3 regions of the Salinicola sp. LHM genome follow, and region 2 is predicted to be linked to each of the others. Evidence: predicted binding sites of a transcription regulator. Region 2 holds the regulator's gene; each other region holds the start of a gene.

Region 1 (3,276 bases), 1.8 Mb from region 2:
TGCGATCCACCCAGGAAGCGGGGCGGCTGCATTTTCTGGCCACGTCGGACGCGGCCATCGTCAGCGGATTGATCGCCATTCTGATGCGTGTCTACGACAAACGTGAACCGCAGGAAATTCTCGAGGGTGAGCCTCAATTTCTCACTGAGCTGGGGCTGGACAAGCATCTGTCTCCGACACGCAGTAACGGCTTGCATGCCATGATCGAGCGGATCTACGCCATCGCTCGTGAAGCCCAGGCCCACCAATAGATTCACTGACCGCCCGGCTCGTCACCGTCTCGCTTTTCGTCGCCGGCACCGGCACCGGCGCCGTTGTCCGGCCGGCAGTGGCAGGATTTCTGCCGAGGTTCCGGCACCGGATCGACGCCGCCGGCATGGAAGGGGTGGCATTTCGACAGGCGTCGCAAACTCAGCCAGCCTCCACGCCACGGGCCATGAAGGCGAATGGCTTCCAGCGCATAGCTGGAACAGGTCGGCCAGAATCGGCAGCGCGGGCCGAGCAGGGGGCTGATGCCGTAGCGGTAGCCCTGGATGACGGCGGTCATCAGCCAGGTGGCGAGCTTGGCGATCACGTCACGCCTCAGCGCTTTCCGCCGTAGAGTTCTTCCTTTGACATCAACGGGTCGCTATCGATTTCCCCGGCCGTCGGCGTGAGTCGAAGGTAGAAGCAGCTACGGCGACCGGTATGGCAAGCGGGACCGGATTGGTCGACTTTGAGGAGCAGGGTGTCGCCGTCACAATCGAATCGGGCCTCGACGAGATGCTGCTGCTGGCCCGAGGTTTCGCCTTTGCGCCAGAAGGCCTGTCTCGAGCGAGACCAGTAACAGACTCGACCCGTCGACAGCGTCTCTTCCAGAGATGCGCGATTCATCCAGGCCATCATCAGTACCTCGCCGCTATCATGCTGCTGCGCAATGGCGGGTATCAAACCGTCAGCATTCCATTTGGCGGCCGATAGCAAATCGGATAGCGCCACCGAGGTATTGGTAGGTAATTGTTCGAGATCGTGAAAGAAACCGGACATGAGAGTTCCGTCGAGCTGGAGATGAGCTTAGCGTGATCAGGCCTTTTCGAGACAGGCGTCGCAGGCGCCGAGCAGCTCGATGGTCTGGCGCTGGATCGTGAACCCGCGTTCCCGTGCCGTGGATGCCAGCATTTCACCGACGGCTTCCTGATGCAGTTCCTCGACACGTCCGCAGTGACGGCAGATCAGCAACTGGAATCGGTGGACGTGTTCGGGGCACGGGCAGGCAATGTAGGCATTGAGCGATTCGATGCGATGGACCAAACCTTGCTCGATCAGGAAATCCAGTGCCCGATAGACCGTCGGCGGTCTCGCGGACGCATGTTCGTCCGACAGACGATCCAGCAGATCGTAGGCCTTGAGACCACCTGGCGTACTGGAGATCATTTCCAGTACGCGACGGCGGATCGGCGTAAAGCGTACGCCGCGTTCCTGACACTGTTGATCTGCCTGTTTGAGCAGCACATCCGAATCGAGCATCGAACTTCCCGGTAAGCATCGAGAGGGCCACATTCTACGCGTTAGCGCTGGAAGGAACCACCGGACAAGAATTCACCCGGATGGGGTGGATCGTCATCCAGGGATTCGACATGCCGGTGCATGCAAGACAATACGTACACAGCCTATTTAACATAATATATATTATGCGAACTCATGGAGATGCCATGATCCGAATCATCCATCATACATGCCGATATGTTTATCGCTCGGGATTTCGAAATACTGCTCGGTTTACCCCGAGGTTGCGCTACGCTGATGTGACATCGAGAAATGGGCCGCGTCAGTCTGCGACATATCGCCACACTGACGCGGAGTTTCCCGCCAGCGTCTGATCAAAAGTCATTTTTTCGGTACAATGGCGACCGCGAAATCCCTACTTCGTTGGCGACGTCCGATGCTTCGGTACGCCATTGCGCGTCGTGTCAGAGTTGTCAGCCCTGGCTAGCGGCGTATGATGCAGGCCGCTAACCGATTGTTGCAGGGCCGAAAAGCTTTCCTCCACTGGGGTCGTGAGATGAGAAAAAGGAACTCCCTCAAGTATTTGAGTGTGATGACGTGGTTAACCGCGCCATTATTGTTGAGTGGCTGTGGCTCAGCGCTGATGGATCCGACCGGCGAGATTGGTCAGGGTCTGAAATCGCTGATCATCACGGCCTTCGGTTTGATGCTGATCGTGGTCATTCCGGTCATCGTGATGACTATTCTGTTTGCTTGGAAATATCGCGGAACCAATCTCGCGGCCAAGTACACGCCAAACTGGGAGCACTCGAACATCATCGAGGTCTTCGTTTGGGCCATTCCGTGCGTCATCATCTTTTTCCTAGCCATTCTGACATGGCAGACGTCGCACTATTTTGATCCAAGCAAACCTCTCGCCAGTGAAGGCAGTGAAGATGAAACCATGACGATCGATGCAATTTCACTCGATTGGAAGTGGCTGTTCATCTACCCGGACGAAGGCATCGCGACGGTCAACGAGATCGCGATTCCCGTCGATAAACCAGTCCATTTTCGTGTGACCTCGGGTACGGTCATGAATTCATTCATGATTCCCACCCTCGGTAGCCAGATCTACGCCATGGCCGGTATGGACAACGACGTTTATCTGATAGGTAATGAAATTGGCACCTTTCGTGGTCGTTCGACCAACTACAGTGGTGAAGGTTACTCGGAAATGTTGTTCGACGCGCGCGTGACGTCGGATGCGGATTTCCAGGCATGGGTCGACAAGGTCAAGCAGTCGCCGGAAACCATGATGTTCCCGGAAGACTACGACCAGATCGCGAAGCCTTCGGTTGCCAATCCGGTGGAATACTTCTCGCAGGTCTCGCCAGATTTCTATGGCGATCTGATCAATAGCTACAAAGCGGGCTCTGATGGTACTGATGATGGTACTGATAGCCGTGGCGAGCACAACGAAGCACGGGAGTCTTCAATGCCCATGAGTGCGCAGGCAGCGGAGTAACGTCATGTTCGGAAAACTCAGTTTAGATTCGATTCCATTCGAGCAACCCATCATCATGGTCACCGCGGCGGCCATCGGCATCATCGGTGCCATCATCCTCGGTCTGATCACCTACTATGGCAAGTGGGGCTATCTCTGGACCGATTGGATAACGTCCATCGATCACAAGAAAATCGGTGTGATGTACTTTCTCGTGGCCCTGGTCATGCTCATCCGCGGTTTCGCCGATGCGATCATGATGCGAACGCAGCAAGCCATTGCTGCCGGTGGCGCCGAGGGCTATC
Region 2 (3,276 bases):
CAGAAACAGGCAGGCCACGGCCACGCCGAACGTCCAGTACATCACCCGCCGCGCACCGATCCGATCGGCCAGCCAGCCGCCGAGGATGCGAAACAGCGAGGCCGGCACCGAGAACAGCGCGGCAACGACCCCCGCCGTGGTCAGGCTCAGGCCGTAGACGTTCATCAGATACAGCGGCAGCCACAATGCCAGCGCGACAAAGCCGCCGAAGGTGCAGAAGTAGTACAGCGAGAAGCGCCATACGCGCAGCTCGGCCAGGGGCGCAAGCTGATCGCACAGCGGCACCCGCTGCCGTGCCCGTTCGTCGCGCAGCGGATCGTTCTTGGCCAGCATGATGAAGGCCACGCCCATGGCGGCCAGCACCGTGGCGTAGATCAGTGCCGTCGTCTGCCAGCCCAGCGCGACGAGCAAAAACGGTGCGACGAAGTTGGTCACCGCCGCACCGACGTTGCCGGCGCCGAAGATACCCAGTGCCGTGCCTTGCTGCGCGGCGGGAAACCACGCCGATACATAGGCCACGCCGACGATGAACGAACCGCCGGCCAGCCCCACCCCCAGCGCTGCCAGCAACAGCATGGCGTAGCTGGAAGTAAAGGTAAGCAGGTAGACGCAGGCGGCGGAGGTCAGCATCACCAGTCCAAACACCCAGCGCCCGCCGAAGCGGTCGGTCCAGATACCGAGCAGCAACCGGCTGATCGAACCGGTCAGCACCGGCGTTGCCATCAACAGGCCCAGTTGCGTGTCGGACAACCCCAGCTCCTGCTTGATACGCAGGCCAATGATCGAGAAGATTGTCCACACCGCGAAGCACAGCGTGAAGGCCAGGGTCGAGAGCCCCAGCGCGCGCTGTCGGTCACGGTGGGGCAATGCCACGGAAGTCATCACGATAGTTCCCCTTATGCCAAGCGAGGCTGACAGGGACTACTTTCTCGTCTGAGGACGGCGGCCTTTTTGACTCAGGTCAATTTTTGTAAAAATACTTTACGTTGGTAAACGTAGGGCCAGGGCTAGCCATAAGATCTAGAAGATACCGACGAACAGCGACGGTCAGTAAAGCGGTTGACACGCTACGCTGGCAGGCCTCGTCATATCGGCCGCAGAAGCAGGCATGTTATGCTGCGTTTCCTTACTGCCGCCACGCCATGCTGATCCGCGAATCGTCTCCGGGAGTCATGTCATGCCCATTCCCAGCATCGGATCGAAATACACCCGCTTCCATCGTACCTGCTGCCAGACCTGCAGCTTGAGCGCACTGTGTTTACCGCTGGCGCTGGATGTCCAGGACATGGACCAGTTCAACGCCATCATTCGCCGCCGCGCGCCGCTCAAGAAGGGCGAAGCGCTATTCTGCCAAGGCAGTTCCTTTTCCAGCGTGTTTGCCGTTCGCTCCGGTAGCCTCAAGCAGGTGACGCTCGATCAGAATGGCGAAGAGCAGGTCACCCATTTCTACCTGCCCAGTGAGTTGGTCGGCCTCGACAGCATCAATGAACAGCGGCATCCGGGCTATGTTATCGCGCTCGAGAGAACATCGGTGTGCGAGATCCCCTTCGATCATCTCGATAGCCTTGCCGAACACATCCCGCAGCTTCGCCTGCAGCTGTTACGCAGCATGAGCAAGGAGATGAGCGATGATCGCCGCATGATGCGTCTTTTATCGCGCAAAATCGCCGATGAACGCCTGGCAAGCTTCTTCATCAATCTCGCCATGCGCTTTCAACGCTGCGGCTATTCACCGTACAGCTTCCGCCTGCCGATGACGCGTACCGATATCGGCAACTACCTCGGTCTTGCCGTGGAAACCGTCAGCCGCATCCTGGGTCGCTTCCAGCAGCAGCAACTGATGGCGATCCAGGGCCGCGAGATACATATTCTCGATCTCGAAGCACTCAACACCCTTGCCGAAACGCAGGGGTGTCAACTCGATCAGGTCCGCACGCAGGCAAGCCTTGACGCCTCGGTATCAAGCCTTGACGCCTCGGTATGAAGAAACGTTGCATCGACATGACCGAAACGGAGTCCGTTCGCGAGCAACTGCCGCCTCTCAAACGCGCCGGTAGATGAGATCCCAGACGCCGTGACCCAGGCGCTCGCCGCGCTGTTCGAACTTGGTCAGCGGGCGGAAATCGGGGCGTTCGACGAACGGCGCCGTCTCGGCCGGCGCGGTGTTGACGAATCCCGGCGCCTCGGCTATCACCTCCGCCATGAACTCGGCGTAGGCCTGCCAGTCGGTCGCCATGTGCAGCTTGCCGCCCGGCTCGAGGCGGGAACGCACCAGCTCGACGAACGGCAACTGCACGATACGCCGCTTGTGATGTTTCTTCTTGGGCCACGGGTCGGGGAAGAAGAGCTGCAGCGTGTCGATGCTCGCTTCCGGCAGGCAGTCCGCCAGCACAGCGAGCGCGTCCTCGCGATAGACGCGGAGGTTGGTGAGCCCGCGCTTGTCGGCCTCGTCGAGCAGCTTGCCCACGCCGGGCGCGTGGACCTCGATGCCGATGAAGTCCGTCTCGGGATGCGTCTCGGCCTGCTCGACCAGCGACTTGCCCATGCCGAAGCCGATCTCCACCACGCAGGGCGCCTTGCGGCCGAACAGCTGCTCGAGATTCTGGCGGCCGTCGGCCAGCGTCAGCCCCCACTTGGGCCAGATCTCCTTCAGGCCACGCTCCTGCGCCGCCGTCATGCGTCCGGCGCGCAGCACGTAACTCTTGATGCCACGGCGCACGGGCGCCTCTTCGGCGGGGGATTGGGTATCGGGCGTCGTCTTGTCAGTCATGCGGAGGAGTCAACAGGGCAAGTAAAGGGAATGGCCGCTGGCTGGCAGCGGCCCTACGGGAGTCGACCGGAAGGCTCAGGCGTTGATCCGCCCGGCGAACGGCGAAGAAGGGCTGGCGCTCTGGCGGCGCGGCATGCGTTCGGCGAGAAACGCTTCGCGCCCGGCTTCGATCGCCTTGCGCATGGCGTGAGCCATCATCACCGGATGTTTGGCGTGGGCGATGGCGGAGTTCATCAGCACGCCATCGCAGCCCATCTCCATCGCCAGCGCCGCGTCGGAAGCCGTGCCGATGCCGGCATCGACCAGCACCGGCACCTCAGCGTGCTCGATGATGAGTGCCAGCGTCGCCGGATTGAGCAGGCCGTTGCCGGAGCCGATCAGCGACCCCAGCGGCATCACCGCGCAGCAGCCGCGCTTCTCCAGTTCCTTGGCCACGATCGGATCGTCGCTGGTGTAGACCATCACGTCGAAGCCGTCGTTGACCAGGGTCTCGGCGGCAGCCAGCG
Region 3 (3,276 bases), 1.4 Mb from region 2:
GTGCTTCCGGCCATTCGGCAGCCGGATCCAGCTTCAGGTAGGCTTCGCCGGGCAACCCTGTCTTCACTTGGCGGATGTGCTCGCGCAGTAGATCGGCGTCGATACGGGCGCGGATGCGAAACATCAGCTTTTCCCGTTCGCTTTCGGTCTCCACCGTCTTGGGGGTGAACTGCGCTTCGCTGGAGACGAAGCTGATCCGGGCCGGCAGCACGTAGTTGGGCAGCGCATCCAGGATCAGGTGGGCGTCGTCGCCCAGCGCGACCCGCCCGGCCTGGCTGGTAGGCAGGAAGAACGTCATGTAGACGTCGGTCAGGTCGATCAGGTTGAGCACCTTGCCGCCGGCCGCCAGCACTTCGCCGGGCTCGCTCACGCGATACTGCACCCGGGCCAGCCGGTCGGAGCGCAGCAGGCTGTCCTCGATGTCCGACTGGACGCGCTCGACATTGGCCTGGGCGGCGTCGATCGCCGATTGGGCTTCGATCACCTGGGAGCGGGCCGCTGCCACGCTGGCCTGGGCCGCCGCCACCTCCGCCTGGGAGGCCGACAGCGCGGCGCGGGCGCTCTGCATCGTTGCGCGGTCGTCGTCCACTTGCTGATACGAGATCACGTGGCGCTGCAGCAGCGCACTGGAGCGCTCGAAGCGTTTCCGGGCGGCGTCGAGCTCGGCTTCACGCTGATGCACCGTCGCTTCGGCGGCTGCCTGGTGACTCTGGTTCTGGGCCACGCCGGCACGGGCGGTCTGCAAGGCGTTGCGGCTGCGCTGCAGCTCTGCCTCGGCCTGGCGTCGCTCGGCTTCCAGACTTCGCGTATCCATGCGTGCCACTACCTGACCCGGTTCGACGAAGTCGCCTTCGTTGACCAGGATTTCCGCCACCCGCCCGGCGAGCTTGGTGGCGACGTCGATCTCGGTCGCTTCGATGCGGCCGTTACCGCGAGCGAAGGCCTCGCCCAACCCCTCGGGCTGGAGCCAATACCAGAGTGTGACGCCAGCCAGGAGAAGACCGGCGCCGACGACCAGCCAGCGCAGGATGGCAAAGGGGAACGAACGTTTCATGCGCCTGCGTGTGGCTGTCCATGAACGCTGATCACCGTGCATCCGGCGACATGGCTGACCTTGTGCGAAACGCTGCCGACCAGTAGGCCTTTGATGTCACTGAGCCCGCGGCTGCCCATGACGATGGCGTCGACGCCGAGTCGTCTGGCTTCCTCGATAATGGTTCCCGCCGGAGAGCCCAGACGCAGCAGGGTCTGTACGCCGTCTTTCGGCGCGCCGTCCGGCATTAGCGCCATGGTGCGGTCGAGAATGTCGCGTCCTTCCTTTTCGGCGTTATCGTTGACGGCTTCTCGCACGATCTGCTGCACCCGGTAGTCGCCGCCGTATTGCATCGGCGCAAAGGGCTCGATCACGGTCAACAGGTGGATCGTGCACTGGCCGGGTTCGGCCAGTCGACAGGCGACTCGTAGCGCAGCCTGGGCGTAGTCGGAACCATCGACGGGGACCAGCAGTGACCTGAACATGGCTTGCACCTCGCGGTTGGCAACGGGATGTCGACTGTGTGTAGCGAGGTTATCGGGCTGGTCGGCGAGCAGATTTGACCGGCATCAAGAAAGCATCGAATGGCCGGGGATAGGCTGAGCGGCAATGATCGCACCCGCGCGATCATGCCTGAATCCCGGGTATCCGACCCGAGGGTCGGCCCTTCGGGAGATGCAGCGATGGAGCCCAGACAGTGGCATACCCTGGCCACGGACAGGGTGCTGAGCGAGCTGGATTCGGCGATGACCGGCTTGAGCAGCGATCAGGCCGGTATCCGCCTGCGCAGCGGCGGGGCAAACCGGCTGCCGGCGCCGCCGAAGCGCAGTCTGACCAGGCTGTTCCTGTCCCAGTTCCACAACGTGCTGATCTACGTGCTGCTGGGATCGGCGCTGATCACGACACTGCTCGGTCATGTCGTGGATACCGCGGTCATCCTGGCCGTCGTCGTCATCAATGCCGTCATCGGCCTGATTCAGGAGCATCGTGCCGAGCGGGCGCTGGCCGCCATCCAGGAACTGCTGGCACCGTACGCGACGGTGCTGCGCGACGGCGGGCGATGCCGGGTGAACGTCGAGACCCTGGTGCCCGGAGACATCGTGCTGCTGGAAGCCGGGGATCGGATCCCTGCCGATCTGCGACTGCTGCAAAGTCATGGGCTGAGCATTCAGGAATCGGTGCTCACCGGCGAATCGACGGCAGTGGAAAAGCACACCGATCCGGTTTCCGCGTGGGCGGAGCTGGCCGAACGCGGCTGCATGGCCTTCGGCGGCACGCTGGTGGTCGGCGGTCAGGGGCTGGGCGTCGTGGTGGCGACGGGTATCGCCACCGAGATGGGCCGGATCAGCCGGCTGCTGGCCCATGTCACGCCCAGGACCACGCCGCTGGTCAGGCAGATGAATAGCTTTGCCCGCTGGCTGACGCTGATCATTCTGGTGCTGGCGGCTGCCGTGATGGCGCTGGGCCATTTCCTCTGGGATTACCCCTTCGGCGAGCTGTTCACCGCTGTCGTGGGGCTGTCGGTGGCGGCGATTCCGGAAGGGCTGCCGGCGGTACTGACCATCACGCTGGCGCTGGGAGCCCAGGCGATGGCGCGGCGCAACGCCCTGATACGTCATCTGCCGGCGATCGAGACGCTGAGCAGTGTCTCCGTCATCTGCACGGACAAGACCGGCACGCTGACGCGCAACGAAATGGTGGCCACCGAACTGGTGACCGTGGACGAGCGCTTCACCATCGACGGCGTAGGGTATGGGCCGGATGGCGCGATCCGGGGGGCTGCGCCGATGGATCTCCGGGCCAGCCTGCGGCTGCAGGAACTGGCGTGGGTCGCGGTGCTGTGCAATGACGCCGCGCTGCAGCACAGCGACGGTATCTGGCGGGTCGAGGGCGATCCGATGGAGGGCGCACTGCTGACCCTGGCCGCGCGAATGGGGATGAGCCGCCCCGAAGCCCATCGCTGCTGGGTACGCACCGATGTATTGCCATTCGATGCCGAACACCGCTACATGGCGACCTTGCATCACGATCATGAGCGTCACGCCCGCCTGTTCATCAAGGGCGCCCCGGAGCGGGTGCTGGCGATGTGCAGTCGAGTTCGCACCGCCGATGGCGGGGAGACGATACTGGACCACGCCTGGTGGCACGCGCAGGTCGAGGCGTTGGCCGGTCGTGGCCTGCGAGTGCTGGCCCTGGCGACGCGCAGGGTGCCGGTCTCGCAGACCGTGCTTTCCCACGCCGAT

The links. The regulator FNR, encoded in region 2, switches genes on or off when oxygen is low (the NO sensors DNR and NnrR bind a similar motif). The targets are predictions, from matches to a motif close to TTGATNTANATCAA.
Region 1: the regulator FNR is predicted to act here: its motif matches at 1,692-1,705, upstream of cyoA (ubiquinol oxidase subunit II).
Region 3: the regulator FNR is predicted to act here: its motif matches at 1,593-1,606, upstream of R5R73_RS11715 (HAD-IC family P-type ATPase).

Annotation. Positions count from the first base shown of each region.
Region 1 covers NZ_CP140261.1:2,166,649-2,169,924, reverse strand. The annotation lists gene R5R73_RS10025 (SufE family protein) at 1-251, shown strand, start outside; gene yidD (membrane protein insertion efficiency factor YidD) at 254-547, opposite strand; gene hisI (phosphoribosyl-AMP cyclohydrolase) at 583-1,026, opposite strand; gene R5R73_RS10010 (transcriptional repressor) at 1,063-1,506, opposite strand; gene cyoA (ubiquinol oxidase subunit II) at 1,979-2,992, shown strand; gene cyoB (cytochrome o ubiquinol oxidase subunit I) at 2,997-3,276, shown strand, end outside.
Region 2 covers NZ_CP140261.1:3,926,770-3,930,045, forward strand. The annotation lists gene R5R73_RS17875 (MFS transporter) at 1-882, opposite strand, end outside; gene fnr (fumarate/nitrate reduction transcriptional regulator Fnr) at 1,178-1,984, shown strand; gene trmB (tRNA (guanosine(46)-N7)-methyltransferase TrmB) at 2,042-2,770, opposite strand; gene R5R73_RS17890 (thiazole synthase) at 2,846-3,276, opposite strand, start outside.
Region 3 covers NZ_CP140261.1:2,556,306-2,559,581, reverse strand. The annotation lists gene R5R73_RS11725 (HlyD family secretion protein) at 1-1,054, opposite strand, end outside; gene rbbA (ribosome-associated ATPase/putative transporter RbbA) at 1-14, opposite strand, end outside; gene R5R73_RS11720 (universal stress protein) at 1,051-1,518, opposite strand; gene R5R73_RS11715 (HAD-IC family P-type ATPase) at 1,717-3,276, shown strand, end outside.